Regions from separate parts of the Providencia lanzhouensis genome, predicted to be linked through region 3. Evidence: predicted binding sites of a transcription regulator. Region 3 holds the regulator's gene; each other region holds the start of a gene.
What was found. Region 3 encodes PurR, which represses purine synthesis genes. Its sites were predicted from a motif close to CANGCAAACGTTTGCNTG; they were not measured.
Positions count from the first base shown of each region.

Region 1: purH (bifunctional phosphoribosylaminoimidazolecarboxamide formyltransferase/IMP cyclohydrolase) is a predicted target of PurR. The motif match lies at 1,785-1,802, and genes of this name have one in related genera.
Region 2: glyA (serine hydroxymethyltransferase) is a predicted target of PurR. The motif match lies at 4,327-4,344, and genes of this name have one in related genera.
Region 4: purE (5-(carboxyamino)imidazole ribonucleotide mutase) is a predicted target of PurR. The motif match lies at 4,437-4,454, and genes of this name have one in related genera.

Region 1 covers NZ_CP174123.1:424,621-432,228, forward strand. The annotation lists gene purD (phosphoribosylamine--glycine ligase) at 1-73, opposite strand, end outside; gene purH (bifunctional phosphoribosylaminoimidazolecarboxamide formyltransferase/IMP cyclohydrolase) at 89-1,678, opposite strand; rRNA gene ACIH2S_RS01950 (16S ribosomal RNA) at 2,321-3,860, shown strand; tRNA gene ACIH2S_RS01955 (tRNA-Glu) at 3,946-4,021, shown strand; rRNA gene ACIH2S_RS01960 (23S ribosomal RNA) at 4,379-7,284, shown strand; rRNA gene rrf (5S ribosomal RNA) at 7,427-7,542, shown strand.
Region 2 covers NZ_CP174123.1:2,698,455-2,706,062, forward strand. The annotation lists gene trmJ (tRNA (cytosine(32)/uridine(32)-2'-O)-methyltransferase TrmJ) at 1-675, opposite strand, end outside; gene suhB (inositol-1-monophosphatase) at 800-1,603, shown strand; gene ACIH2S_RS12790 (3-phenylpropionate MFS transporter) at 1,686-2,837, opposite strand; gene glyA (serine hydroxymethyltransferase) at 2,968-4,221, opposite strand; gene hmpA (NO-inducible flavohemoprotein) at 4,572-5,771, shown strand; gene glnB (nitrogen regulatory protein P-II) at 5,956-6,294, opposite strand; gene ACIH2S_RS12810 (NAD+ synthase) at 6,307-7,608, opposite strand, start outside.
Region 3 covers NZ_CP174123.1:1,754,120-1,761,727, forward strand. The annotation lists gene ACIH2S_RS08245 (putative quinol monooxygenase) at 1-56, opposite strand, end outside; gene ACIH2S_RS08250 (helix-turn-helix transcriptional regulator) at 81-836, opposite strand; gene punC (purine nucleoside transporter PunC) at 1,009-2,232, opposite strand; gene punR (DNA-binding transcriptional activator PunR) at 2,355-3,260, shown strand; gene purR (HTH-type transcriptional repressor PurR) at 3,276-4,301, opposite strand; gene ACIH2S_RS08270 (YnhF family membrane protein) at 4,569-4,652, shown strand; gene sodB (superoxide dismutase [Fe]) at 4,741-5,319, opposite strand; gene ACIH2S_RS08280 (Grx4 family monothiol glutaredoxin) at 5,919-6,266, shown strand; gene rnt (ribonuclease T) at 6,357-7,001, opposite strand; gene gloA (lactoylglutathione lyase) at 7,130-7,537, opposite strand.
Region 4 covers NZ_CP174123.1:3,064,225-3,071,832, reverse strand. The annotation lists gene ACIH2S_RS14570 (esterase-like activity of phytase family protein) at 1-1,273, shown strand, start outside; gene ACIH2S_RS14565 (CynX/NimT family MFS transporter) at 1,382-2,635, opposite strand; gene purK (5-(carboxyamino)imidazole ribonucleotide synthase) at 2,756-3,841, opposite strand; gene purE (5-(carboxyamino)imidazole ribonucleotide mutase) at 3,841-4,356, opposite strand; gene lpxH (UDP-2,3-diacylglucosamine diphosphatase) at 4,526-5,248, opposite strand; gene ppiB (peptidylprolyl isomerase B) at 5,260-5,754, opposite strand; gene cysS (cysteine--tRNA ligase) at 6,055-7,443, shown strand.

The sequences.
Region 1 (7,608 bases), 1.3 Mb from region 3:
CTAATGGAGATTGTGCGGCTTTCCATGCTAAAGCGTGCTCGCGACCGCCACCACCAATAATCAGTATATTCATAGAAACCCCTAGCAATTAGTGACGGAAGTGACGCATGTTAGTAAAGATCATTGCGATGCCATGTTCATTGGCAGCGGCAATCACTTCATCATCACGAATAGATCCACCTGGTTGAATAACGCAAGTAACGCCTACAGAGGCTGCGGCATCGATACCATCGCGGAATGGGAAGAATGCATCGGATGCCATTGCGCAACCAGCAACTTCTAAACCTTCATCGGCAGCTTTGATCCCTGCAATCTTAGCAGAGTACACGCGGCTCATTTGTCCTGCACCAATACCGATAGTCATGTCGTTCTTCGAATAAACAATCGCATTTGATTTCACGAATTTCGCCACTTTCCAGCAGAACAGCGCATCTTTTAACTCACGTTCCGTAGGTTGGCGTGTGGTTACGACGCGTAAATCTTCCGCTTCGACCATACCTAAGTCACGATCTTGAACCAGTAAACCGCCATTCACGCGTTTGAAATCTAAACCTGCAACAGGTTTACTCCACTCACCACATACCAGAACACGCACGTTTTGCTTGGTAGATAAAGAAGGTAACGCGTCTTCAGCAATAGAAGGGGCAATGATCACTTCAACAAATTGGCGTTCAATGATGGCTTCTGCGGTGGCTTTATCTAATTGACGGTTAAAAGCAATAATGCCGCCGAATGCAGAGGTTGGGTCAGTCTTGAATGCTTTATCATAAGCGGCATGGATATTGTCACCAATGGCAACACCACAAGGGTTAGCATGCTTAACAATAACACAAGCTGGCTCATCAAAGGATTTTACACATTCCAGAGCTGCATCGGTGTCTGCGATATTATTATAAGAAAGCGCTTTACCTTGAATTTGGTTCGCAGTGGCAATCGACGCTTCTTTTGGATTTTCTTCTATATAGAAAGCCGCATCTTGATGGCTGTTTTCGCCATAGCGCATATCTTGCTTCTTAATGAAGTTTAAATTCAGGGTACGAGGAAAACGACCTGATGGCTGAGTAGTATCACCATGATATGGGGCAACCAGTTCGCCAAAGTAGTTGGCAATCATGCTGTCATAAGCTGCTGTGTGCTCGAACGCTTTAATAGCTAAGTCAAAGCGTGTTGACCAATTCAGCGAATTTTTGTGGTTATCCATCTCTTCGATGATTTTGTCATAGTCATTACTGTTAACCACGATAGCCACATCTTTATGGTTCTTCGCTGCGGAGCGAACCATGGTTGGACCGCCAATATCAATATTCTCAACGGCGTCTTCTAATGTGCAATTTGGTTTTGCGACGGTTTGAGCAAATGGATAAAGGTTCACAACCACCATATCAATAGGTGCAATGTCATGCTGCTGCATGATGGCATCATCTTTACCGCGACGACCTAAGATCCCACCGTGAACTTTCGGGTGCAGAGTCTTAACGCGACCATCCATCATTTCAGGAAAACCTGTGTAATCTGAAACTTCAGTGACCTTAAGGCCTTGCTCTGCTAGTAATTTAGCGGTTCCACCGGTAGAAAGCAGTTCAACACCACGGTGAGAAAGCGCCTTAGCGAATTCAACAACCCCTGTTTTATCAGACACACTAAGCAGGGCACGGCGAATAGGACGAAGCTGTTGCATGAGATAGATCCCTTGGATTTGGATAAAGAAGCAATATCTATATATAAGTCACTAACAATTTCAGAGCATCAAAATAAAATCAATGCCGAATTTTCGCGCTAATTGTAGCGCAAACGTTTGCGTAATGCGCGAACTATTTTCACTATTTTTTCAGTCTGTGGATAAATCTGTGTGTAAGTAGGTATAAATAGGGGTTTTGCTGTGGAATGCAGCAGTTGAACTAAAAACCGTAAAAAATCTTAAAAAAAGGGTTGCAGGATTTCTGCGACTCCCTATAATGCGCATCCACTGACCGGGAACAAGCCAACGCAAAGCGCGATGGACACTGAACCGGCAGCGAGAGAATCTGAAAAGATTAAGTAAAAAAATACTTGACTCTCAATGAGGAAAGCGTAATATACGCCACCTCGCGACAACGACCTAAGTTGATAAAAACTGAGTCGAATTTCTCAAGAAATGTCGCACCGCTCTTTAACAATTTATCAGACAATCTGTGTGGGCACTCACAGGACACTATCAAAAAATATTTGATTTTAAGTCTTGAAGAGTGACTAACACGTTAATTCATATATATGAACTAATAGGTAATTTGGTTTCTTCGGAAATCAAACGACAGTAACATTCTTTGAGCATCAAGCTTTTTAATTGAAGAGTTTGATCATGGCTCAGATTGAACGCTGGCGGCAGGCCTAACACATGCAAGTCGAGCGGTAACAGGGGAAGCTTGCTTCTCGCTGACGAGCGGCGGACGGGTGAGTAATGTATGGGGATCTGCCCGATAGAGGGGGATAACTACTGGAAACGGTAGCTAATACCGCATAATCTCTCAGGAGCAAAGCAGGGGAACTTCGGTCCTTGCGCTATCGGATGAACCCATATGGGATTAGCTAGTTGGTGAGGTAATGGCTCACCAAGGCGACGATCCCTAGCTGGTCTGAGAGGATGATCAGCCACACTGGGACTGAGACACGGCCCAGACTCCTACGGGAGGCAGCAGTGGGGAATATTGCACAATGGGCGCAAGCCTGATGCAGCCATGCCGCGTGTATGAAGAAGGCCTTAGGGTTGTAAAGTACTTTCAGTTGGGAGGAAGGCGTTGATGCTAATATCATCAGCGATTGACGTTACCAACAGAAGAAGCACCGGCTAACTCCGTGCCAGCAGCCGCGGTAATACGGAGGGTGCAAGCGTTAATCGGAATTACTGGGCGTAAAGCGCACGCAGGCGGTTGATTAAGTTAGATGTGAAATCCCCGGGCTTAACCTGGGAATGGCATCTAAGACTGGTCAGCTAGAGTCTTGTAGAGGGGGGTAGAATTCCATGTGTAGCGGTGAAATGCGTAGAGATGTGGAGGAATACCGGTGGCGAAGGCGGCCCCCTGGACAAAGACTGACGCTCAGGTGCGAAAGCGTGGGGAGCAAACAGGATTAGATACCCTGGTAGTCCACGCTGTAAACGATGTCGATTTGGAGGTTGTTCCCTAGAGGAGTGGCTTCCGGAGCTAACGCGTTAAATCGACCGCCTGGGGAGTACGGCCGCAAGGTTAAAACTCAAATGAATTGACGGGGGCCCGCACAAGCGGTGGAGCATGTGGTTTAATTCGATGCAACGCGAAGAACCTTACCTACTCTTGACATCCAGAGAATTTAGCAGAGATGCTTTAGTGCCTTCGGGAACTCTGAGACAGGTGCTGCATGGCTGTCGTCAGCTCGTGTTGTGAAATGTTGGGTTAAGTCCCGCAACGAGCGCAACCCTTATCCTTTGTTGCCAGCGATTCGGTCGGGAACTCAAAGGAGACTGCCGGTGATAAACCGGAGGAAGGTGGGGATGACGTCAAGTCATCATGGCCCTTACGAGTAGGGCTACACACGTGCTACAATGGCGTATACAAAGAGAAGCGACCTCGCGAGAGCAAGCGGAACTCATAAAGTACGTCGTAGTCCGGATTGGAGTCTGCAACTCGACTCCATGAAGTCGGAATCGCTAGTAATCGTAGATCAGAATGCTACGGTGAATACGTTCCCGGGCCTTGTACACACCGCCCGTCACACCATGGGAGTGGGTTGCAAAAGAAGTAGGTAGCTTAACCTTCGGGAGGGCGCTTACCACTTTGTGATTCATGACTGGGGTGAAGTCGTAACAAGGTAACCGTAGGGGAACCTGCGGTTGGATCACCTCCTTACCATTGAAGTGTTTTTGTGAAGTGCTCACACAGATTGTCTGATAGAAAGTAGAGCAAAAAGCGCGTCTGCGAAGCTGACTGTAGTGTCCCCTTCGTCTAGAGGCCTAGGACACCGCCCTTTCACGGCGGTAACAGGGGTTCGAATCCCCTAGGGGACGCCAATTGCGCGGAGAATGAGTGAAAGACGTTCCCCACAAATAATGATTAAGCCAATTACGTTGTAGTTGGTTTAACAATTATGCTCTTTAACAATCTGGAACAAGCTGAAAATTGAAAACAACGCACATTGTTTATCGCTTAAACAATGTGAGAGTCTCTCAAAAATCTCAACTTGAAGATGTTCTCTGTTACGATGGTAAATCGTAATGAGCGAGCAGTCAGCCATTCAAGGCGGACAGCGCACAGCAAGCGCAGCATACATTAGTATGTGAGCATTGCGAGCACTGCCCAACACAGAATGGATGCACGCGCAGCCATTACTTATCAGAATGACACGAAAAGACACCTTCGGGTTGTGAGGTTAAGCGACTAAGCGTACACGGTGGATGCCTAGGCAATCAGAGGCGATGAAGGACGTGCTAATCTGCGATAAGCGTCGGTAAGGTGATATGAACCGTTACAACCGACGATTTCCGAATGGGGAAACCCAGTGCAATTCGTTGCACTATCGTTTGATGAATACATAGTCAAACGAAGCGAACCGAGGGAACTGAAACATCTCAGTACCTCGAGGAAAAGAAATCAACCGAGATTCCCCTAGTAGCGGCGAGCGAACGGGGAGCAGCCCAGAGTCTTAATCAGCATTAGCATCAGGAGAACGGTCTGGAAAGGCCGGCAGTAAAGGGTGATAGCCCCGTATCCGAAGGTGTTGGTGTTGTGAACTCGACGAGTAGGGCGGGACACGTGTTATCCTGTCTGAATATGGGGGGACCATCCTCCAAGGCTAAATACTCCTGATTGACCGATAGTGAACCAGTACCGTGAGGGAAAGGCGAAAAGAACCCCGGCGAGGGGAGTGAAATAGAACCTGAAACCGTGTACGTACAAGCAGTGGGAGCACCTTTATGGTGTGACTGCGTACCTTTTGTATAATGGGTCAGCGACTTATATTCTGTAGCAAGGTTAACCGTATAGGGGAGCCGTAGGGAAACCGAGTCTTAACTGGGCGAATGAGTTGCAGGGTATAGACCCGAAACCCGGTGATCTAGCCATGGGCAGGTTGAAGGTTGGGTAACACTAACTGGAGGACCGAACCGACTAATGTTGAAAAATTAGCGGATGACTTGTGGCTGGGGGTGAAAGGCCAATCAAACCGGGAGATAGCTGGTTCTCCCCGAAAGCTATTTAGGTAGCGCCTCGTGAACTCATCTTCGGGGGTAGAGCACTGTTTCGACTAGGGGGTCATCCCGACTTACCAACTCGATGCAAACTACGAATACCGAAGAATGTTATCACGGGAGACACACGGCGGGTGCTAACGTTCGTCGTGAAGAGGGAAACAACCCAGACCGCCAGCTAAGGTCCCAAAGTCATAGTTAAGTGGGAAACGAAGTGGGAAGGCTCAGACAGCCAGGATGTTGGCTTAGAAGCAGCCATCATTTAAAGAAAGCGTAATAGCTCACTGGTCGAGTCGGCCTGCGCGGAAGATGTAACGGGGCTAAACTATGCACCGAAGCTGCGGCAGCGATATGTAAATATTGTTGGGTAGGGGAGCGTTCTGTAAGCCTGTGAAGGTGACCTGTGAGGGTTGCTGGAGGTATCAGAAGTGCGAATGCTGACATAAGTAACGATAATGCGGGTGAAAAACCCGCACGCCGGAAGACCAAGGGTTCCTGTCCAACGTTAATCGGGGCAGGGTGAGTCGACCCCTAAGGCGAGGCAGAAATGCGTAGTCGATGGGAAACGGGTTAATATTCCCGTACTGGTGATAATTGCGATGGGGGGACGGAGAAGGTTAGGCTGGCCGGGCGACGGTTGTCCCGGTTTAAGGATGTAGGCAGGTGAATTAGGCAAATCCGGTTCACTATATGCTGAGGTCTGATGACGAGTCACTACGGTGGCGAAGTAGCTCATACCCCGCTTCCAGGAAAAGCCTCTAAGCTCTAGATTATCATTAATCGTACCCCAAACCGACACAGGTGGTCAGGTAGAGAATACTCAGGCGCTTGAGAGAACTCGGGTGAAGGAACTAGGCAAAATGGTGCCGTAACTTCGGGAGAAGGCACGCTGGCATTAGGTGAAGTGATTTACTCATGGAGCTGAAGCCAGTCGCAGATACCAGCTGGCTGCAACTGTTTATTAAAAACACAGCACTGTGCAAACACGAAAGTGGACGTATACGGTGTGACGCCTGCCCGGTGCTGGAAGGTTAATTGATGGGGTTATCCGTAAGGAGAAGCTCTTGATCGAAGCCCCAGTAAACGGCGGCCGTAACTATAACGGTCCTAAGGTAGCGAAATTCCTTGTCGGGTAAGTTCCGACCTGCACGAATGGCGTAATGATGGCCAGGCTGTCTCCACCCGAGACTCAGTGAAATTGAACTCGCTGTGAAGATGCAGTGTACCCGCGGCAAGACGGAAAGACCCCGTGAACCTTTACTATAGCTTGACACTGAACATTGAGCCTTGATGTGTAGGATAGGTGGGAGGCTTTGAAGCGTGGACGCCAGTCTGCGTGGAGCCAACCTTGAAATACCACCCTTTAATGTTTGATGTTCTAACGTAGCCCCGTAATCCGGGGTGCGGACAGTGTCTGGTGGGTAGTTTGACTGGGGCGGTCTCCTCCCAAAGAGTAACGGAGGAGCACGAAGGTTGGCTAAGCATGGTCGGACATCATGCGGTTAGTGCAAAGGCATAAGCCAGCTTGACTGCGAGAGTGACGGCTCGAGCAGGTACGAAAGTAGGTCTTAGTGATCCGGTGGTTCTGTATGGAAGGGCCATCGCTCAACGGATAAAAGGTACTCCGGGGATAACAGGCTGATACCGCCCAAGAGTTCATATCGACGGCGGTGTTTGGCACCTCGATGTCGGCTCATCACATCCTGGGGCTGAAGTAGGTCCCAAGGGTACGGCTGTTCGCCGTTTAAAGTGGTACGCGAGCTGGGTTTAGAACGTCGTGAGACAGTTCGGTCCCTATCTGCCGTGGGCGTTGGAAGATTGAAAGGGGCTGCTCCTAGTACGAGAGGACCGGAGTGGACGCACCACTGGTGTTCGGGTTGTCATGCCAATGGCATTGCCCGGTAGCTAAGTGCGGAAGAGATAACCGCTGAAAGCATCTAAGCGGGAAACTTGCCTTGAGATGAGTCTTCCCTGACCCTTTAAGGGTCCTAAAGGAACGTTTAAGACTAAGACGTTGATAGGTTGGGTGTGTAAGCGTAGCGATACGTTGAGCTAACCAATACTAATGAACCGTGAGGCTTAACCTGACAACACCGAAGGTGTTTTCGGGATGAGAGATTAAGTTGATTTTCAAAGAAAGTGAGAAGCCGGAAGGTGAAGGACACACAGCTTGTTCAGGATTGATATTCTGGTTTAAGAGAAAACTTAGACGGGAATAAACAGAATTTGTCTGGCGGCAATAGCGCGGTGGTCCCACCTGACCCCATGCCGAACTCAGTAGTGAAACGCCGTAGCGCCGATGGTAGTGTGGGGTCTCCCCATGTGAGAGTAGGGAACTGCCAGACATTAAATTAGCCGAGAAGCCACCCAATGGGTGGCTTTTTTGCGTTTGGGGGCCTAAAAAATAGGTG
Region 2 (7,608 bases), 940 kb from region 3:
TTGGGTTTCAACATGGGCACGGGTAAATAAACGTCGCAGTTTATTCATAATTAACCCTGGATGCGCCTTGCGAATAAAGCCCGATTCATTCAATACGCTTTCAAGATGAACATAGAAACGTTCTAAATCTTCAGCCGGTGGGTATTCTACCTCATCATCGGTCGATGTTTGCGTATTTTTTTCAGCAATTGCCAAATACGCCATGCGGATCTCGTAGCTAACTAATTGAACCGCCATTGCCAAATTCAACGAACCATATTCTGGATTGGTCGGAATATACAAATGGTAATTACATTTTTGCAATTCTTCGTTGGTTAAACCGACGCGCTCACGACCAAAAACAATCGCGACGGGTGACTCTTTTGATTGTTCAACAGATTTCACGCCACATTCACGAGGCTCGACCATTGGCCAAGAAAGTGTACGAGAACGTGCGCTGGTACCAATGACTAATTTGCACCCTTCTAATGCTTCATCGAGAGATTTTACGATTTTTGCATTACCAATCACATCACTTGCCCCCGCGGATAACGCGATAGCATGAGAATCAGGTTCGACGAGTGGATTAACTAGATAGAGATTTGAAAGCCCCATGGTTTTCATTGCGCGAGCGGTTGAGCCCATATTGCCAGTGTGTGAGGTTTCAACAAGAACGATACGAATATTTTCTAGCATGGTTTATACGTTGTCATGAAAAATTAATCGCAAGAGTCTAACACAAAATTGCTTATTGTGACGAACATCTATATACTTTGCGTCTCTTGATTTTCGTTCTTTAACATCCCAGTGGAAAATACCCATGCATCCGATGCTTAACATCGCCATACGTGCTGCACGTAAGGCTGGTAATTACATAGCTAAAAACTATGAAGATCCTCAGAACGTAACAGTAACCCAAAAGGGTGCTAACGATTTCGTCACTAACGTTGACCGTGACGCTGAACAAATCATCGTTGATATTATTCGTAAATCTTACCCAGACCACACTATCATCACTGAAGAAAGTGGTGAGTTATTAGGTAAAGATGATGATATTCAATGGGTAATTGATCCACTGGATGGCACCACCAACTTCACAAAACGTTTCCCTCACTTCTCAGTTTCTATCGCTGTGCGCGTAAAAGGTCGTACAGAGGTTGCTGCTGTCTATGACCCAATGCGTAACGAATTATTTACTGCAGTACGTGGTCAAGGCGCTCAAATGAACGGCTACCGTTTACGTATGGCTGAGAAGCGCGACCTTGAAGGCGCAGTTGTCGCAACAGGCTTCCCATTCAAACATAAGCAACACGCTTCTATCTACATGAACATCATGGGCAAAATGTTTGACCAATGTGCAGATTTCCGTCGCACAGGTTCAGCAGCTCTGGATTTATGTTACGTGGCGGCAGGTCGTGTAGATGCATACTTTGAAATCGGTTTAAAACCATGGGATTTCTTAGGCGGTGAACTGATCATGCGTGAAGCTGGCGGGATCATGACTGACTTCGTAGGTGGTCATAACTATTTAGCATCGGGTAACTTAGTCGCAGGCAGCCCACGCGTTGTTCGCGATATTCTGGCTGCAATGAAAGATGAATTATCTGAAGCATTAAAACGTTAATTTAACCCTCGTTAAATTTGCTAAAAAGGGCGCTAGTGAAAACTAAGCGCCCTTTTTATTATTGCGTTGCGACAACTTCAACCTAAGACTGAGCCGTCACTTTTGGTCGAATAAACAGCGCAGGCACAGCCAAGAGCGCCATCAAATAGAACACAACGCCATGTTGTTCAGGCATACGTTCATAAATATAACCGACCATAATCGTGATCACCGCAAGCCCTCCCCCAGTCGCTAATGCAGAATAAGCGCCTTGTAGCGGAATGATTTCATTTTCTTTACGCGCACTAATAAAGCGCATTGCCGCTAAGTGGCAAACGGTGAAGGTTCCGCTATGTAAGATTTGAACAATAATTAAAACTGGTAATGCGGTAAATGCCCCCATCATTCCCCAACGGACAATCCCACAAACAGCGGATAATAAGAGTAAATTACGTGCGCTCCAACGTCGGAATAATCGATGGCTCAGCATAAAGACAATCACTTCTGCCACCACACCCAGTGACCATAAATTACCGATCACTAAATCGGAATAACCCGCTTCTTTCCAGAACAGTGAAGCAAATCCATAATACGCAGCATGAGCACCTTGCAATAACGTTACACAAATTAAAAACAACAGCACGTTTTTATCGGCAATCAGCTGTTTGAAGGAGACCTTATTTGCGCCATCTATTTTTGCCACACCTGCGGGCATAATTGCTGGTTTTAGCATCGCCCCCAGTAATAAAGCGGCGCAGCTTACCACCAACGCTACCATGATAGAGGTATGTCCCCACACGCCAGCGAAATAGCCCATCGACGATGAGCCAATAATAAAGGCGATGGAGCCCCAAACACGGATTTTGCCATAATCAAAAGTAAACTGTTTTTGCCATGTTCCTGCCAGTGAATCCCCTAATGGCACCATAGGCGCAAAAAAGAGGTTAAACCCTATCATGACAAACATCAGCCACGCCCAATGGGAGCCGAACGAAAATCCAATGGAGAAAATAAGGGAAAGCGCCGCCAGTAATCGTAATGCATTAATCAGCTTGGAAGGCTCTTTGACTTGGGGGGTGATAAACATAGCACCGAGAAAACGCGCCGCAAGCCCGATACCTAACAACAGCCCTATCATTTCTGCATCTATTCCCTCACCTTGTAGCCACACTGACCAAAATGGTAAGAAAATACTGTAGGCAAAAAAGTAGGTAAAATAATCAATCGCTAGCCAACGCGTTGATGGAATAACCATCACTCCTCCCTTATTTTCATATCACCCTCTCGATGAAGGGGTTTACAACTGACAACAAAAAACCCGCTTTTACAAAGTGTAGAAGCGGGTTTATCGTGCTAATTCAGCTTACTTTATGGGCATATCGCCATTATGCATAAACTGGGTATTTTTTGCAGATAGCTAATACTTTCTGTTTAACAGCTTCAATGGTCGCTTCGTCATTGAGGTTATCCAGAATATCACACATCCAGCCAGCTAGCTCGCGTGCATCTGCTTCATTGAAGCCACGACGTGTAATTGCAGGAGAACCGATACGTACACCAGAAGTCACAAATGGGCTCTTCGGATCATTAGGTACGCTGTTTTTGTTTACAGTAATATTTGCGCGACCCAGTGCAGCGTCAGCGTCTTTACCTGTGATATCTTTGTCAACTAAGTCAACCAAGAACAGGTGGTTTTCAGTACCGCCAGATACCACTTTAAAGCCACGTTTTTGGAAAACTTCCACCATTGCTTTCGCATTTTTAGCGACTTGCTGCTGGTAAGTTTTGAACGCAGGTTCCATCGCTTCTTTCAGTGCTACCGCTTTACCTGCGATAACGTGCATCAGAGGACCACCTTGCGAACCTGGGAATACCGCAGAGTTCAAACGCTTGTACAGGTCTTCGTCGCCGCCTTTAGCTAAAATCAGACCACCACGTGGACCCGCTAATGTTTTATGCGTAGTTGTAGTAACTACGTGAGCATGTGGAACTGGGTTAGGATAAACACCCGCTGCTACTAGACCCGCAACGTGAGCCATATCAACGAACAGGTAAGCACCGATGCTGTCTGCGATTTCACGCATTTTAGCCCAATCAACCACACCAGAATATGCGGAGAAGCCGCCGATGATCATTTTAGGTTGATGTTTTTTCGCTTGAGCCGCGATATCGTCGTAATCGATTTTACCGCTTTCATCGATACCGTAAGGAACGATGTTATACAGTTTACCGGAGAAGTTTACTGGGGAACCGTGAGTTAAGTGACCGCCGTGTGCAAGGTTCATACCTAATACTGTGTCACCTGGTTGCAGCAGCGCCATATAGACGGCAGCGTTAGCTTGTGAACCTGAGTGTGGCTGTACGTTTGCGTAGTCAGCACCAAATAACTCTTTTGCGCGGTCGATAGCTAATTGTTCAACCACATCAACGAATTCACAACCACCATAATAACGTTTAGTTGGATAACCTTCCGCATACTTATTGGTCAGCTGAGAGCCTTGAGCCTGCATAACTCGTGGGCTGGTATAGTTTTCAGAAGCAATTAATTCAATGTGTTCTTCTTGACGTTGTACTTCTTTTTCCATTGCTTCCCACAGTTGTGGGTCGTAATCTGCAATATTCATTTCACGCTTTAACATTCGCTTCTCCTGCCTCAGCAATTCAATAAGGTAACAATCAATTCAACTTAATGACTGACAGTGTAAACTCTTTTTCGTCGTTGAGATAGCCCCTAAGAAAAAATATACGCAAACGATTGCATTAATTTTTTTGCTTTCAGATACCTTTAAACAACACAAAATATAATAGCGCACATTTCAATAATACCGAGACGAATATCTAACTTTGCTAGCTACTTCTAATTTTGCGGTGAATTCCCCCACTTTTTGATGCGTTAATTATTTACATTTCCCGCTAAATACTATAAGTTGCATACAAAATACATGTTTATAGATTTATAATATTATGAAAATAATTCAGGAGTACCTGTATGCTTGATCAACAAACTATCGCCACAATTAAATCCACCATCCCTGCCATCGCAGCAACTGGCCCTAAATTAACCGCTCACTTTTATGACAGAATGTTCAAACAACATCCTGAGCTAAAAGGTATTTTCAATATGAGAAATCAAACGAATGGCGATCAGCGTGAAGCCCTATTCAACGCTATTTGTGCCTATGCCATCCATATTGAAACCCCTGAAGCATTAATTGGTGCAGTGGAGAAAATTGCGCAAAAACACGCCAGCTTAAATATCAAACCAGAACATTATCCAATTGTCGGGGAAAACCTGCTTGCTGCGATTGATGAGCTACTGAGCCCGGGTCAGGAAGTATTGGACGCATGGGGAAGAGCTTATGGCGTACTGGCGGATATTTTCATTAACCGTGAAAGCGCGATTTACCATGAAAATGCGGAAAAATCTGGCGGATGGGAAGGTTTACGTGAATTTAAAGTCACTAAAAAACAGCCTCAAAGTGCCGTTATCACCAGTTTTGAACTCACTCCAATAGATGGTAAAGCGGTGGCGGATTATCGTCCAGGGCAATATATTACTGTGTATCTGAATGAAAATAGTTTTGAAAATCAAGAGATTCGCCAGTATTCACTCACTACTGCGCCAAATGGGAAAACCTACCGTATTGCGGTGAAACGTGAAGAGCAAGGCATCGTTTCAGGCTTCTTACATCAAAATCTCAATGAGGGTGATATTGTTCGTTTAGCGCCACCTTGCGGTGACTTTTACCTTGATGTAGAACCGAAAACGCCAGTGACTTTAATCTCTGCTGGCGTCGGTTTAACACCAATGCTCAGCATGCTTAACCACCTCACTATGCACCAACATCAAGCACCTGTGAATTGGTTGCACGCCGCTGAAAATGGGGATGTACACGCTTTTAATCAAGAAGTTAGCCAGTTGATGTCACAGCATACCCAAGGTCATTCAGCGGTCTGGTTTAATCAACCAGCACCACAAGATCAACAGGGTAAAGATTACCAATACCGTGGATTACTGGATTTAACGCAAGTCAAAGAGAAAGTGCTTCAGCCAAATATGCAATTCTATTTCTGTGGACCAGTTGGCTTTATGCAGCATGTTGGAAAACAGCTAATTGAAATGGGTGTCACTGCCGATAATATTCATTATGAGTGTTTTGGTCCTCATAAAGTATTACCATTAAATTAATCGCAGTTATTCATTATAGTGAATTGTTTTTAAAGATTTAGTTTATATAAATTTTTAATTTTTGCGGTAACGGATTCGCATATAAATATATTATCATCCCATGTAAGATATATTTATCCCGTTACCGCATTTTTCATTCTAGTTAACTTGCTAGCCCAAAAGCTAACCGCCAACTAGAACAAAATTAAATCGCTTCTTCGTCCTGCTCACCTGTACGAATACGAATGACGCGAGCAACATCATACACAAAGATTTTTCCATCACCGATTTTGCCGGTTTGCGCCGTTTGCATAATGGTTTCTACACAGCTTTCTACAATATCGTCCGGCACAACGATTTCAATTTTTACCTTTGGTAAAAAATCCACCATATATTCTGCACCGCGATACAGTTCAGTGTGACCTTTTTGGCGACCAAAACCTTTAACTTCAGTCACCGTCATACCGGTGATCCCCACTTCGGCTAACGCTTCGCGCACATCATCAAGTTTGAATGGCTTTATAATTGCATCAATTTTTTTCATTTTCAGTTCCTGTTATGACCAGTTTTTGCGGCCAAAACCTGAGGTAATCGGATAACGACGATCTTTACCGAAATTACGCATTGTGATCCGCGGTCCAACAGGAGCCTGACGGCGTTTATATTCGTTAATATCGACAAGACGCACAACTTTGCGAACAATTTCTCTATCAAATCCGAGCTTGATAAGGTCAGCCACAGATAAATCTTTTTCTACATAACCGTCTAAGATGGCATCTAACACATCGTATGGCGGTAAACTATCTTGGTCTAATTGCCCTGGAGCCAGCTCCGCTGAAGGTGGTCTATCAATCACGCGCTGCGGAATTGCTGGCGATATTGTATTACGATATTTAGCCAGTTCAAAGACCAGCGTTTTTGGCACATCTTTCAGGACATCAAAGCCCCCTGCCATATCGCCATACAACGTTGAATACCCAACTGCAGATTCACTTTTATTGCTAGTCGTCAGCACTAAACGGCGGCGCTTATTGGACATCGCCATTAAGATCACGGCGCGACAACGGGCTTGTAAATTCTCTTCCGTGGTATCCGGTTGAGTCCCTTCAAACATCGGCTGCAATTGTGCCATAAAGGCATCAAACATCGGTTCGATGGAAACGATATCAAACTCAACACCCAGTAATTCCGCCTGCTCTTTAGCATCATGAATGCTCATTTCAGAAGTGTAACGGAACGGCATCATGACCGCTTGAACGCGATCTTTACCGATAGCATCCGCCGCAATCGCCACAGTTAATCCTGAATCTATCCCGCCAGATAATCCTAAAATCGCGCCATTAAAGCCATTTTTGTTGATGTAATCGCGGGTTGCTAGAACTAATGCTTGATACACCTGCGCGATTTGAGACGCTTCAGGTTGCTTCGGCTGCTCAGTCACTAGTTTTACATCTTCAAATGTAACTGTTGCCACTTGCTCTGCAAATTCAGCCATTTGGTAGACTTGCTTGCCTTTATTTGCCAGCACTTTCGAGCCGCCATCAAACACGAGCTCGTCCTGTCCACCCACTTGGTTAAGATAAACAATCGGCAAACCGGTACGCTGAGCATGTTCCACCAGCAAGTCACTGCGAATGTGTTCTTTATTTAAATCATATGGTGAGGCATTGATGGTAAGCACCAATTCAGCCCCCGCCCCTTTCACCGCATCAATCGGCTCGTCATACCAAATATCTTCGCAAATCAGTAAACCGAGCTGATAACCTTTGAATTCCACCACGCAGGTTTTTTCCGCCGCAGTGAAATAACGAGGCTCATCAAAAACACCGTAATTAGGTAGTTCTTGCTTAAAGTAACG
Region 3 (7,608 bases):
GTTAAATACCCGTCCTTTTTTTCGGTAGTGATTTGGGCATATACAACAATACTCATACCATTCTCCTTATGTACTCAGAACTATCTTAATGGAGACTTTGTTTTTGTATTGTAAAAAAGCGAATAATTTGACTTTAAAAACGCCGATGGTGTCATGGTAAAGTAACGCTTAAAATCGCGATAAAAGTGGGATTGATCATAATAACCCGTTTCAAACCAACGATAAGTATCTTGTTCCTTTACCATGGTTTTCATCACTTGCTCTAAGCGACAATTGATCTGGTACCGTTTTGGCGTGATCCCAAATTCTTTTAAAAACTCTTTTTGAACTAAGCGTGCGCTGTAGCCAATATCATCGGCAATTTCGGTAATTTTTTTATTTGGATTGCGATAAAGGGAATCGATAACTTGGTCAATAAAATGGTTTTTTTTTGTTGCTTTAGTGACATAAAAACACGAATTCAACTCTTTAAAAGAAGAATTGGCCAATGCTTTAAACCAGTTATCACTCCAAACTTGGCTAAGCGGAGTAGGGATATCCGTATAATTTAACGTGCGTTGGGGAAGTAAAAAACGTAGGGCATCGTGGCGAATACGTAGAACCATCACGCTGGCATTATTCGGGATAGCCGTAAATATATTGACTCTGGGGATGATTAACTGAAATGGATTGACGGATGTATGTTCGTGAGTCGACATACTGATATTTTCAGTCGAAACCCATATTTCAGCACCTGTGCCTGGGAAGATCTTAATAGCATCAGTAAATTTCTTGATAATCAAAACTGAACTAACAAATTCTTTTAATTCATCAGGAGGATAATACTGTTTCAGCATGGCTCTTCAAAACGTCATAATTGAATATGCTAATAATAGCGTGTTATAGGGAAAAAATTAACTCTATAAACGATATATTAACCAAATAACGTTTTATTAAAAATCAGTTCCGTTATTAATAATAGTAACGGAACTGATTTTTATGATGCCAAAAAATAACGTTAACTAACGATTAGTCATGCTGATATTCAGTGTGCTTAATCGCATTATTGGATTTGCTGGCACAACGCTGCATGAAATAGCCTATAATCATTGGGATTACAGTAAATGCCATCACACCAGTTGTAGCGAGTAAAGGGTCAAATGTAAGAGCAGACACTAATAAACTGGCTAAGAAACATAACCCTAACTGTAACGCATTTTGTAGTGCAGCAGCCTTACCACTAGCAGATGGGAACGTATTGAGGGCTTTGGCGACTGCAATTGGGTATGATGCTCCGTTCATTGCTGCCATAAAGCAAAATGGAACCAAAATCATGGTTAATGTTGGCTGCGTATAAATCGCCATCACAAAGAGAATAATCATACTAACGGCATAACCCGCTAGCAAGATTGGGAACAACGTTTCAGCGCGAACTTTAGCTAATACGAAGCGGCAGCCGTATCCCCCGACAATAAATGCCAGTGTTTGAGGAATATAACTCAGGCCGATATCCGCAGGGTTAAAGCCCATATTGCGTAGAATAAACGGCGAACCCGTTAGCCATGCAAAAAAGCCAGCGCTACATGCTGCGTACACAAGTACGTTACCACTGAAAACAGGGGAGCTTAGCAAGGTAGCAAAGGAAACTTTGGTTTGTGGCTGGTTTTCTTCTGCGATGACTTTCGGTGCCACTTTTTTTAGCATCAAAGTCGGTAGCAGGAGTAAAACGCCCACCATCATCAGCACGATGAAGATAAATTCCCAGTTTTTGTGTTCAAGCACCCAGGCACCTAAAAGTGGCGCTAATGCAGGAGAAAGCGCCACTAAAGGCATAATAGAGGCAAATACTTTTTGGGTATCAGCTTCGTTATAGCGGTCGATAACGAGGGCCTGCCATAAAACCGCAGCAGAACAAACGCCAACGGCCTGCAAGAATCGAAGGATTAATAACTGAGTGGCATCGGTGACCCAAATCATTGCTAGGCAGCTAATAATGAACAGCGAAAGCCCAACAATGAGAATAGGTTTGCGTCCTAATTTATCTGAAAGGGGTCCCCATAATAGCTGGGCAAACGCGAAGCCCGCTAGAAAGATACTTAATGATGCGCTGATAGCGCCTTCAGTCGTATTTAAGGTTGTTTGCATTGAACCAAAGGCAGGCAGATACATATCGATGGCTAAAAACCCCAGCATGCTTAGGCCAGCAAGATAAATCAAAAATCCAGAGGAGTTTTTTGTCGCAGTATTTGTCATAGTTTTTGCTTAATCTATATTTAAAATAATGTTGATAGTTATCTTATTGTATAGGCTATTTTTTTACGTTGTGAAACGGTAATATTTGGACTCTGCTATCAAATAATTTGAAAGGAAAGAAAATGTGGTCAGCTCATGCACTTGAAGTCATAGACGCAGTTGCTCGAACGGGAAGCTTTAGTGGTGCTGCGGATGAGCTGCATCGAGTCCCTTCAGCGATCAGCTACACAGTAAAACAAGTCGAAGAATGGTTAGCAGTTCCGCTATTCGAACGTCGTCACCGTGATGTGGTATTGACGGAAGCCGGGGCTATCTTTATTAAAGAAAGTCGAAGTGTTATCAAAAAAATGATTGATACTCGACATCAATGCCAACAAGTCGCCAATGGATGGCGCGGACAGTTCAGTATTGCTGTTGATTGCATCGTAAAACCGCAGCGTACGGAACAGCTGATTTTGGATTTTTATCGTCATTTCCCTGATATTGAACTGTATATCCACCCTGAAGTGTTTAATGGAGTTTGGGATGCTTTAGCCGATGGACGTGTGGATGTTGCGATTGGAGCGACCCGTGCTTCACCAATTGGAGAGCGCTATAGCTTCCGTGATATGGGCTTTATGTCATGGCGTTGTGTTGCGAGCCCCGATCACCCATTAGCAAAAATTCAGGGCAAACTGACAGATGATCAAATGCGTGAATATCCAAGTTTGTGCTTAGAAGATACCTCAAGAAGCTTACCGAAAAGAGATACTTGGGCGCTGGATAACCAACGTCGCTTAGTTGTGCCTTACTGGGAAAGTGGTTTAGCGTGTTTGGAAAATGGCCTGTGTGTGGGAATGGTTCCTGAGCACCGTGCAGCGCCATTGTGTGCAGAAGGTAAGCTTGTTGAGCTGAAATTAGCACAGCCGTTTCCTGAAAGCCCTTGCTGCTTAACGTGGGTTGAGAATGATACATCTCCAGCGTTGAGATGGCTTCTTGACTATCTTGGTGATAGCGAAACGCTCAACGCGGAGTGGTTTGCGAGCTAATGTGCTGAGGTAGACTTAGCGGCGATAATCAATAAATGGACCGTCAGCCACGGAACGGCGCTCAACTAAACGCGGATGAACTTCAATCGTTTGCGCATCTTCGCGTTTATTCACAATACGATCGAGCAACATCGCAAACGCCATTTGACCTAAACGCTCTTTTGGCTGGTGAATTGTGGTTAATGCAGGCGTGAAATAGCGTGCATTACGCACGTTATCATAACCAATAATGGAAATATCTTGAGGGACACGTAATCCCATCTCGTCAGCCGCACAGATTGCCCCCATCGCCATGATGTCTCCACCACAGAAGACTGCCGTTGGGCGGTGCTTGTTACTGAGGATCTGCATCATCGCTTTATAGCCTGATTCTGGCTCGAAATCCCCTTGAACAATCCATTCATCTTTTAATGTGACTTTGCCTTCTTCCATGGCTTTTTTGAAGCCGGTTAAACGCCCAATACCTGTATTTCTTTCGAGAGAGCCAGGGATCACGCCAATTTCACGGTGACCACGGTCAATAAGGTAACGACCCGCTAAGTAACCACCGTGGAAAGAGTTATCAATAATACTGTCAGTGAAATCCCCGCGAGAGGTACCCCAGTCCATGACGACCATTGGGATATTTCGGTAATCTTCCAACATACCTATCAAGGTGTCAGGGTATTCTGAACACATCACAAGTAGCCCATCGACACGTTTTTGTGCCAACATTTGCAAGTACGCTTTTTGCTTACCTAAGTTATTGTGAGAGTTACATAAAATTAGAGTATAGCCTTTCTCATAGCAACTATTCTCGACAGACTCGATCACTTCTGCGAAATAGGGGGCTTCACTTGATGTTGCCAACAGACCAATTGATTTGGTGTGGTTGACTTTTAAACTACGCGCAACCGCACTCGGAGAATAATTGAGCTCTTTGATGGCGGCCCAAACGGCTGTTTTTGTATCATCAGCGACAAAACGCGTCTTGTTGATAACATGGGAGACGGTTGTGGTAGAGACGCCCGCACGTTTCGCCACATCTTTAATTGTTGCCATGAGAAGAAAAAACTCCTAACCAAAACTTGGTCTCTAAAATAATTCTAGTTAAATAATTACCTGCATATTGATGCATAGTACCTTTGCTGGCAATAATTTAGCGATTTGTTGTCGATTTTGTCTGATCTAGCGCAAAAACGAAAGAAATAATTGATGTTATAACATGTGATATAGACACTGGTTTTACGTTTTTGTGCATGTATACTGAAATAACCTTTTTATTTTATGGTTATTTGATAATTCAATTTCTTTATATGAGAGGGTCTCATGGATACAGATTTTAAATATGGATTGCTAGCTGCGTTTGGCTCTTTAGCTGTAATTATTTTGTTTGCTGTGCACATTTTCTGATTTCATTTCCATCCTATCTACTAAGGATGAGAAATAATTAAGGGCGAGTATTATACTCGCCCTTAGTCATTTTAGATCTGAACTAAAATTAAGCCAGATTTTCTTCAACAAATTTCCAGTTAACTAACGCCCAGAAGTTTTCTAAGTATTTTGGACGTGCGTTACGGTAGTCGATGTAGTATGCGTGTTCCCAGATATCAACAGTCAGAACTGGCTTATCGTCACCAGAAATTGGTGTTGCCGCGTTAGACGTGTTAACGATAGCCAGGCTGCCATCTGCTTTCTTCACTAACCAAGTCCAACCTGCACCGAAGTTTTTAACTGCGGCATCAGTGAATTGCTCTTTGAACTGAGCAAATGAACCGAATGCTTTGTTGATAGCTTCTGCAACTTTACCGGTTGGCTCGCCACCTGCATTTGGAGCCAAGCAGTGCCAGTAGAAAGTGTGGTTCCAAACTTGAGCCGCGTTATTGAATACGCCAGCTTCAGAAGTTTTAATGATTTCTTCTAAAGACAGACCTTCAAATTTAGTGCCTTTGATCAGGTTATTCAGGTTAACAACATAAGTGTTGTGGTGCTTACCGTAGTGGTATTCTAAGGTTTCAGCAGAGATATGAGGTTCTAAAGCATCTTTAGCATAAGGTAGAGCTGGTAATTCAAAAGACATTGCGTACTCCTTGATTGCTTTTATTCAGTGTTTAGGGTGTTTGCTCGTAAAATGAGCGAAATTAAATGTACTTCTATTAATTAATCTACTTCTAGTGTAGTGACGTCGAGCCGTGGTGAGCTATTGCGCCGCATTGTAAGTCATGATTTATCATAACAGAATACAGGTTACAGTAAGAAAAAACCTGTTCCATGATGCTATTTATGCCTTAATTGTTAGTAAGTTGCATAATAATTATTCCACTGCGTGTCGTTATTGTCATTGAAGAGCAGGGAAATACATCAAGTGTTATTAATTTGCTAATATATTAACAAATAACTCTCATGATTACACGGCAAAAACACCCAGAGTGAATTTTTTATAGTAAAAAGAAAACGTTGCTATTTGCTTTTCACCTTTTGAGTACAGCAAATAGGAGTGCTATAGTATTCACCTTATAAAACTGGCATATTGTATGAAACAATCACGGAACAATTTGCGATGTTTTGACTATGCCGGCGATTACACCGGTCAATGTGTTCTGTCTAATGAGTTGCCTTGCAAATGATTCAAAGTGGCTCAGTGACTGCAAAATCAGCACCCACGTTTTAGGATATAAAATGACAACTATCGAAAAAATTGAGCGCCAAGTTAAAGAAAATCCAATCTTATTATACATGAAAGGCTCTCCAAAACTGCCTAGCTGCGGTTTTTCTGCTCAAGCTGTTCAAGCTCTGTCTTCTTGCGGTGAGCGTTTTGCTTACGTTGATATTTTACAAAACCCAGATATTCGTGCAGAGCTACCAAAATATGCTAATTGGCCAACATTCCCACAGTTATGGGTTGGTGGTGAGTTAGTTGGCGGTTGTGACATTATCGTTGAGATGTTCCAACGCGGCGAATTACAAGCTCTGATCAAAGAAACTGCAGACAAATACCGTCCAGCAGATGAAACCATCACTGAGTAATTAAATGGTTGAATAGGCTTTAATGCTTATATTGATGAAAACCGTATTAGCCTAAAACTAATACGGTTTTTTTGTTTTTAGGGGGCGAGGTTATTGAGGCTCACTAGGTAGTGGCCATCCACCTAATTTTTTCCATTTATTGACTAACTCGCAAAATAATAGCGCGGTACGGTTAGTATCGTATAGGGCACCGTGGGCTTGCTTGCCATCAAATGGAATACCTGCGGTGACACAAGCTTTTGCAAGAATGGTTTGTCCAAAAACTAATCCACTCAGTGCGGCGGTATCAAAGGTTGCGAAGGGATGAAATGGGTTACGTTTTAACCCAGAGCGTTCTGCCGCATTCATAACAAAGCTGTGATCAAAATTTGCGTTATGAGCCACCATGATCGCGCGATTGCAATCGGTATTCTTCATACCTTTTCGAATTGTTTTAAAAATGGCATGTAATGCTTCATATTCACTCACTGCACCACGTAGGGGGTTCGTGGGGTCAATGCCAGTGAACTCCAGTGCAGAGGGCTCCAAATTCGCACCTTCAAATGGTTCTACATGAAAATGCAGCGTTTCATCAATGGCTAGCCAGCCATCTTTGTCCATTTTGAGTGTAATGGCCGCTATCTCTAATAGACCATCAGTTTTAGGGTTGAACCCACCAGTTTCAACATCTATAACGACAGGGTAGTAACCCCGGAAGCGGTTAACCAGTGAGTTAGGGTTATTTTTTTCAGACATTAGGCTTTCAATTTACAGTTTCTGGTTGGCTTTCATTATGCCAAAGGGAATGCATTTTTGCAGGTAGATACTGAAGATATTTTAGGTGATGGTTATCACCACCTAAAATATAAAATGTATGTGAGGGATTAATTTCCTAATCCTTTGCTCGCACTTTTATTTTCGATGAGCTCAATTTTATAGCCATCTGGATCTTCAACAAATGCGATAACGGTTGTACCACCTTTGACTGGACCAGCTTCACGAGTGATATTTCCACCTGCTTGACGAATGTCTTCACAGGTTTTAGCAACATTATCAACACCTAATGCAATATGACCATAAGCATTACCTAAGTCATATTCTGTTACGCCCCAGTTATAAGTTAACTCGATAACAGCACCTTCACTTTCATCGCTGTAACCGACAAACGCTAAAGAATATTTGTATTCTGTATTTTCGCTCGTGCGCAGTAAGCGCATACCTAATACTTTGGTATAAAAATCAACGGAGCGTTGCATGTCGGTAACACGGAGCATGGTATGTAGTAAGCGCATAATAGTAGTTTCCCTATAAATTCTTCAGGCAATAATGCTTAAAGTCGAATCGATTTATCTATTAATATAAC
Region 4 (7,608 bases), 1.3 Mb from region 3:
AGTGCCAGCCACACTTGCTGGGCATGCCATTTTATCGGTGGATGCGACAGTACCAACGCCGGAAAATGCACCTTCGGATATGCAACATAGTGGCAAATACACTACAGGAACCCGCGTTGATACACTGAATAAAGTGGAGGGAAAATCCGATGGGCGCCCAACAGGTAAGTTTGTTCCAATCAAGGGGCAACCGTTACAAGGTCATTCAGGTATCAAGCGTATGGCTGATGGTACCTACTGGGTGCTCACAGATAACGGTTTTGGGAATAAAATGAATTCCCCTGACTCTATGCTGTATTTAACTCAGTATGATATTGATTTTAAAACGGGGAAAGCCAACCCGTTGAAAACAATTTTCTTCCACGATCCCAACAAAATTATTCCTTTTCATATTATTAACGAAAGCAGTGAAAAGCGTTATTTGACGGGAAGTGACTTTGATCCAGAAAGTTTTCAATTTGCCGATGGTGCCTTATGGGTGGGTGATGAATTTGGGCCTTATCTCATCAAAATGGATTTAAATGGCAAGGTGTTGGCGCTATTTGAAACACAAGTTGAAGGCAAGAAAGTCGTTTCCCCTGACCACTACACACTGACAACGCCGGGTAAACCTGCGGATAAAGTGATTTTCCAAGTCAATCGCTCAAAAGGTTTTGAGGGAATGGCATCATCGCCGGATGGCTCCAAACTTTATCCGATGTTGGAAGGGGCTTTGTGGCAAGAAGATAAACAAGACTATGAGAATGTGAACGGCAAAAAAGCGGTACGTATTCTTGAATTTGATGTGAAAAAGCAAGATTGGACTGGGCGCAGTTGGTTATATGTTTTTGAAGATAATCAAAATGCCATCGGTGATTTTAACCTGATTGATGACACTCACGGTTTGATTATCGAACGTGATAATGGGGAAGGCACCGCGGATAAAGCGTGCGCTGAAGGCGAAAAAAACAAAGAAAACTGCTTTAGCAACTTAGCAAAATTCAAACGTATTTATCGCATTGAATTTTCGGATAACAATGCAGGCGGAGCCGTGGATAAACAAGCCTATGTTGACTTAATGAACATCCAAGACCCTAACAAGCTAGCCAGAAAACCGCTAAATGATGGGGTATTTACCTTCCCATTCTTTACGATTGAAAACGTGGATGTGGTGGATAATGAACATATTATTGTCGGTAACGATAATAACTACCCATTCTCTTCCAGTCGTGAACCTAATCAAGCGGATGATAATGAATTTATCTTGCTGAAAGTACCAGAGTTATTGAAGTAATGCGTAATCGGTTATGCCGATAAGAAGTAGAACGTGTAAATGGATCCTTGTTTTTCCCTTGGTTTGATATTTGCTCGGGTTATCCCCGAGCGTTTTTCTTTTTAGGGGTTAATCTTTTTTTACTTCTAAAGCAGGGGGCTTCATCATTAAAGTAAAGAATAGGATCACGATAACAGGAGCTGCGATGGTTAAAAATGCAGGGGTAAAACTGCCTGTAATATCCTTAATTGCACCTGCGATAAATGGCGCTAAACAGGCAATGGTTGAGATTAAATTGACGACGGAGAACAACTCTAAATAAGGTCCGCGACCAAAATAATTGGACAGTAAAACACTGGACGCTAAGAAGGTCATACCGTAGCCAACACCCACGCAAATCACGAACAAAATCAGCCAGAACCATGATGTGGAGATACTCAGTGCCACTACGCCAAGCACCATAATAATTAGGCTACCAATCAGTAAACGTTTCGGCTCCAACCATTCACCCGCCGCGCCGCCTAAGAAGCGCGAAAATGCATTTACAAACGCCATGGTACTTAGCAGAGAAACCGCGATGGTCATACCAAATCCACGCTCTTCAATGTGCGCCACTGCAAAACTGTTTACTGTAATACCGCACCATAAAAAAGAGGTATAAGTCGCGGCAATTAAATAGAATTGCCAAGTACGTAATGCGCGGCGAACTGTCCAAACTTCAGCGGTACGATAAATAGGCTTATTCGCATGACTGATTTGTTTTTGCATTACTTTTTTGGCGTGGTCTTGTTCTTTTTTCCCTTCACGTAATGCCAAGATAGTGATGATGGTGACGATGCTAAGATAAACTGCACATAATACCCAGTGCATCCGCCAAGAGCCTAATTGATTCGATGCGTAGAAGTAAATCCAAGGACCTGCAACACCCCCTAATCCGCCAATCGTGAAATACAATCCAAATGCCAGAGATTGTTTTTCAAATAGGCGAGAAAGTACATAGGTACCCGGAACGGTCGCTAATAGCGTAAATCCAATACCAATCAAAGCGGTACCTAAGAAATAGGTGCTGATAGCTTCGGTGGAATAGAGGCTATAAAAGCCAGAACAGAATACGAGCATGCCTAAAAGTAGCGTGAGACGAACACCGACTTTACGTATCAGCAATGAGGGTAGAAAGCTCGCTAAACCGCAGGTTAAACCGAGTAAAGTAAAACCAAAGCCTGCCTCAGTCCAACTCCATTTTAATTCGCCGATCATGCTTGGTAATACTACGCCTAATGAGGTAAATGTGGTGGCGGTAGCAAGGAAATAAACCAGTCCGAGGAGAATAAGAATTGACCATTGGTATAACGGACTAAACGGTGAGGCTTGTGTTTCTGGCATATGCACTCCAGTGGCGCCCTAGTGAGTTAGTCATCACTCACAAGTAATCACTATAAAAGTAGGGCAAAAATAGCACAATGCCCGAAATATCACTCTCGGGCACGAATAGCGCTATTTTCCCTATTTTTGGCGAGAGTACCAGCCTAATTTTGTTTTTGCCCACTCAATGCCACTTTTATACTCATTTGGCAGCATTGGGATCAAACTATCGAGGGTATTTTCGAGTTGATGAATATCGCTATGAGTCAGATTTAAGTGACCCACTTTACGTACAGGGCGCACTTCTTTCTCATACCAATGTAAGTGGACTAAAGGCAGATTTAACCATTCTTGGTTAATATCAGTTCCAATTAAATTGACCATCACCGCAGGGCTGAAAACTTCTGGTGTCGGCATCGGTAAATTTAAAATCGCGCGTAAATGAAGCTCAAATTGGCTAATGGAAGCGCCATTTTGAGTCCAATGCCCACTATTATGAACGCGAGGGGCGATTTCGTTGATCAGCAGTTTATCGCCAACCACAAAACACTCCATTGCCATCACACCGATATATCCTAACTCATCCATCACGGCACTGAGCATCGTCTGTGCTTGTTGCTGCTGGACAGAGTTTGCATCAGGAAAAGCCACGCTGGTGCGTAAAATCCCTTCTTGGTGAAGATTATGGGTGATTGGGTAGAACACAGATTCACCGGATTGGCTACGGGCTCCAATCACGGAGACTTCAGCGTCAAATGGGATCCCTTGCTCGACGATGCATTCACCGTAAATTTCCGCAGGGAGTGCTTGTTCATCACCAGGGCGAACACGCCATTGACCACGACCGTCGTAGCCACCGGTTCTACGCTTGACGATTAAAAAATCACCCAGAGTGGCGAACAATTCTGGCCACTGGTCTGGCGATTCTAATCGCGCCCAAGGTGCCGTCGATAAATTTAATGAGTCGAACAGGCTTTTTTGTGGGAAGCGGTCAGCTAAACGTGGAAAAATATCACGGTTAATAAACGCATTATGACGCGCTAACTCTTTGGTTAATGGGGTTTCAGGCCAACGTTCAATTTCAGCGGTGATCACACTTTGCTGATAAGGAACGGCTTCAGGCTCTGCATCTAATCCAACAGGAAAAACAGAAATGCCCAGCGGTTCACCTGCTTGGCGCAGCATGCGACCTAATTGACCGTTACCAAGGACACAAACCGGTTTCATTACGCTTCCCTCGGATCTGGGTTATTTAATACGTCGTTGGTTTGTGCTTCACGCCATGTGGATAAGCGATTGAATAGCTCGCTGTCATGATTGGCTAAAATTTGTGCTGCTAGCAGTGCGGCGTTAGCTGAGCCCGCTTTCCCAATGGCAAGTGTGCCAACAGGAATGCCTTTTGGCATCTGAACGATAGAATACAGGCTATCGACACCACTTAATGCAGCGCTCTGTACAGGGACACCAAGGACGGGAACCAGCGTTTTTGCGGCTAACATTCCAGGTAAATGGGCGGCACCACCGGCACCAGCGATAATCACATCAAAACCATTTTGTTTAGCATTTTCAGCAAAGGAAAATAGTTTGTCTGGCGTGCGATGTGCGGAAACAATCTCAACATGGAAAGGCAGTTGCAGTTCGGTCAGCACGTCAGCGGCATGCTGCATGGTTGTCCAATCACTTTTAGAACCCATAACAATGGCGATTTTTGCCGCAGATTGAGCAGGAACTTGGGCAGTCATTTGGTGTGATCCCTGTATTGAAAAATATCACCCTAAGGGTGGGAATGTGAATTGCCCCGATCATATCACGGTAATTAGGTAAGGAAAACGTTTGCGTGATTATAAAATAAGCAAACAGTCATACTGACGACCAACAATTTATCTGCGTGTCTTTATCAAGATAGGAATGTTAAAAAGGAAAGAAAATAAGCTCAACGCCGTTTTCGTTGATCACAAAGGCTGAGCCTTCGCTGTGCCATGCGCCTAAAACTCCACGAAAATGAAGTTGACCACCGAGATTAATCTCGTGGATAGCAGGGCGATGCGTGTGTCCGTGGATCATCCATTGTGCTTGATGGCGGTTTAAGGCATCAACTACCGCGTCGGAATTGACGTCCATAATGGCTTCGGATTTCATACTGCTGGCATATTGGCTATTGTGACGCATTTTTTGTGCGATGCGACGGCGAATAAAGAGCGGTAGCAGTAAAAATACCCGTTGGATCCAAGGAGTATGGACCTTTTTACGGTAGTTCTGATAAGCAGCATCGTCGGTGCATAAGGTATCACCGTGCATAATTAAAATACGCTTATCATATAGTTCAAGTAGGGTTTCTTGGGGCAAAATGGTCATTCCGCACTGTTTTGCATAACGTTGACCCAATAAAAAATCGCGATTGCCATGAATGAAATAGCAAGGGATACCGCGTTCACTCAGCTGTTTTAGAGCCTGAGCCACTTGCTGATGCAAGAGGGTATTATCATCGTCGCCAATCCAATAATTGAAAAAGTCACCGAGAATATACAGGCTGTCGGCGTGGATGGCTTGCTGTTCAATAAATGTAAGAAAACCGGCGGTGATCGCCGGTTCATCTTCACTTAAATGCAAATCTGCAATGATATAAGTGGACATAAATTCAGGGATTACTCGCTGACAGTCACTTTTTCAATCACAACATCTTCGCGAGGTACGTCTTGGTGGAAGCCACTGCGACCAGTAGAAACGCCTTTGATTTTGTCAACAACGTCCATACCTTCAACTACTTCAGCAAATACGCAGTAACCCCAACCATCTGGGCGCTCTGAACGGAAGTTTAAGAAGTCATTGTCAGCGACGTTGATAAAGAATTGTGCTGTTGCTGAGTGTGGATCGTTAGTACGAGCCATTGCTAATGTACCGCGGCTGTTTTTCAGTCCGTTATTAGCTTCGTTCTTGATAGGCGCTTTAGTGTCTTTTTGGTTCATGCCTGGCTCAAAACCACCGCCTTGGATCATGAAGCCGTTAATAACACGGTGGAAAATGGTATTATTGTAGAAACCTTCGCGGCAGTAAGTTAAAAAGTTTTCGACAGTGACAGGTGCTTTGTCTGCGAAAGTTTTGATAACGATGTCACCGTGATTGGTATGAAATGTAACCATAATAGCTATCCTGAATAATTGTTTTTTATGCGCTAACTTGCGAAAGCGTTGAGATCAGCAAGTTTATATCACAGATAAAACCTGACTTGAAGCGACAGTGTGTTTGCAAAATAGGTTATCCCATAACAGTGACCTAATAAATCAGGCGATAAAGTCAGGCGCTAACCTTGCTTTCTTCGGGTGATCGCGATTCAATACCGTGCTATTTTCGTAAGGTTGAATCTGGATATTTTATCCTCAACATCGCGATAATCTGATGTATGATAAATATACACGTACTAATAAAATGGAAATAAAAAGATGCTGCAGATTTTCAATACACTGAGTCGTCAAAAAGAAGAATTTAAACCCATCCATGCTGGAAAGATTGGGATGTACGTGTGTGGCATCACCATTTACGATTTGTGTCATATTGGTCACGGTCGTACCTTTGTGGCTTTCGATGCAATTAGCCGCTATTTACGCTATTTAGGCTATGACCTGAATTATGTGCGTAACGTGACAGATATTGATGACAAAATCATTAAACGTGCCGCTGAAAATAATGAAAGCGTGGAAGAATTAACTACGCGCATGTTAGCGGAAATGCATAAAGATTTTGATGCATTAAATATCCTACGTCCAGACAGCGAACCGCGTGCCACTCGCCATATTCATGAAATCATTGAGCTAACTGAAAGCTTGATTGAGCGCGGTCATGCTTATGTTGCTGATAATGGCGATGTGATGTTTGAAGTCAAAACTGATCCAAACTACGGCTTATTATCTCGCCAAGACTTAGACCAACTTCAAGCGGGTGCCCGTGTTGAAGTGGCTGATGTAAAACGTAATCCAATGGACTTCGTTTTATGGAAAATGTCCAAAGAGGGTGAACCAAGCTGGGAATCTCCGTGGGGATTAGGTCGCCCAGGTTGGCATATCGAATGTTCGGCAATGAACAGTAAAGAGTTAGGCAACCATTTTGATATTCATGGCGGCGGCTCTGACTTAATGTTCCCGCATCATGAAAATGAAATTGCGCAATCTACCTGCGCCCATGATGGTCCCTATGTTAATTACTGGATGCATTCCGGTATGGTGATGGTTGATAGAGAAAAAATGTCTAAATCTCTCAACAACTTCTTTACCATCCGTGATGTATTAGAGTACTACGATGCGGAAACTGTACGCTACTTCCTGCTTTCAGGTCACTATCGTAGCCAATTGAACTATACCGAAGAGAACTTAAAGCAAGCGCGTACCGCGTTAGAACGCTTATATACAGCGCTGCGCGGCACGGATAAATCGGCTGTACCAGCAGGCGGCGAAGAGTATAAGAATCGTTTCTGTGAAGCGATGAATGACGACTTCAATACACCAGAAGCTTATTCTGTGTTGTTTGATATGGCGCGTGAATTAAACCGCCTGAAAACTGAAAATATGGATGCAGCGAACGGCATAGCGGCTCAATTACGTGAACTGGCAAAAGTGCTGGGACTGTTAGAGCAAGATCCTGAAACTTTCCTGCAAGCTGGAGCACAAGGCGAAGATGATGCGGAAGTCGCGAAAATCGAAGGGTTGATTAAACAGCGTAATGATGCGCGTCAAAGTAAGGATTGGGCTCTGGCGGATCAGGCGCGTGATGCGTTAGCGGCGATGGGGGTTGTGTTGGAGGATTCGTCTGCCGGTACGACATGGCGTCGCAAATAATATTCGCCATATTTCGCGCTGTGGCGTTGTTGGCGTCACTCGGCTACTCGGGTCACATACTCATGTATGCTCCCCGAGATATCCTTGCTAGCCGCCTAGTCACAACACGAACTATTTAGAATATTGTCCTTTATCGTTTTTCACGTAATACCGGTTTGCTTACAA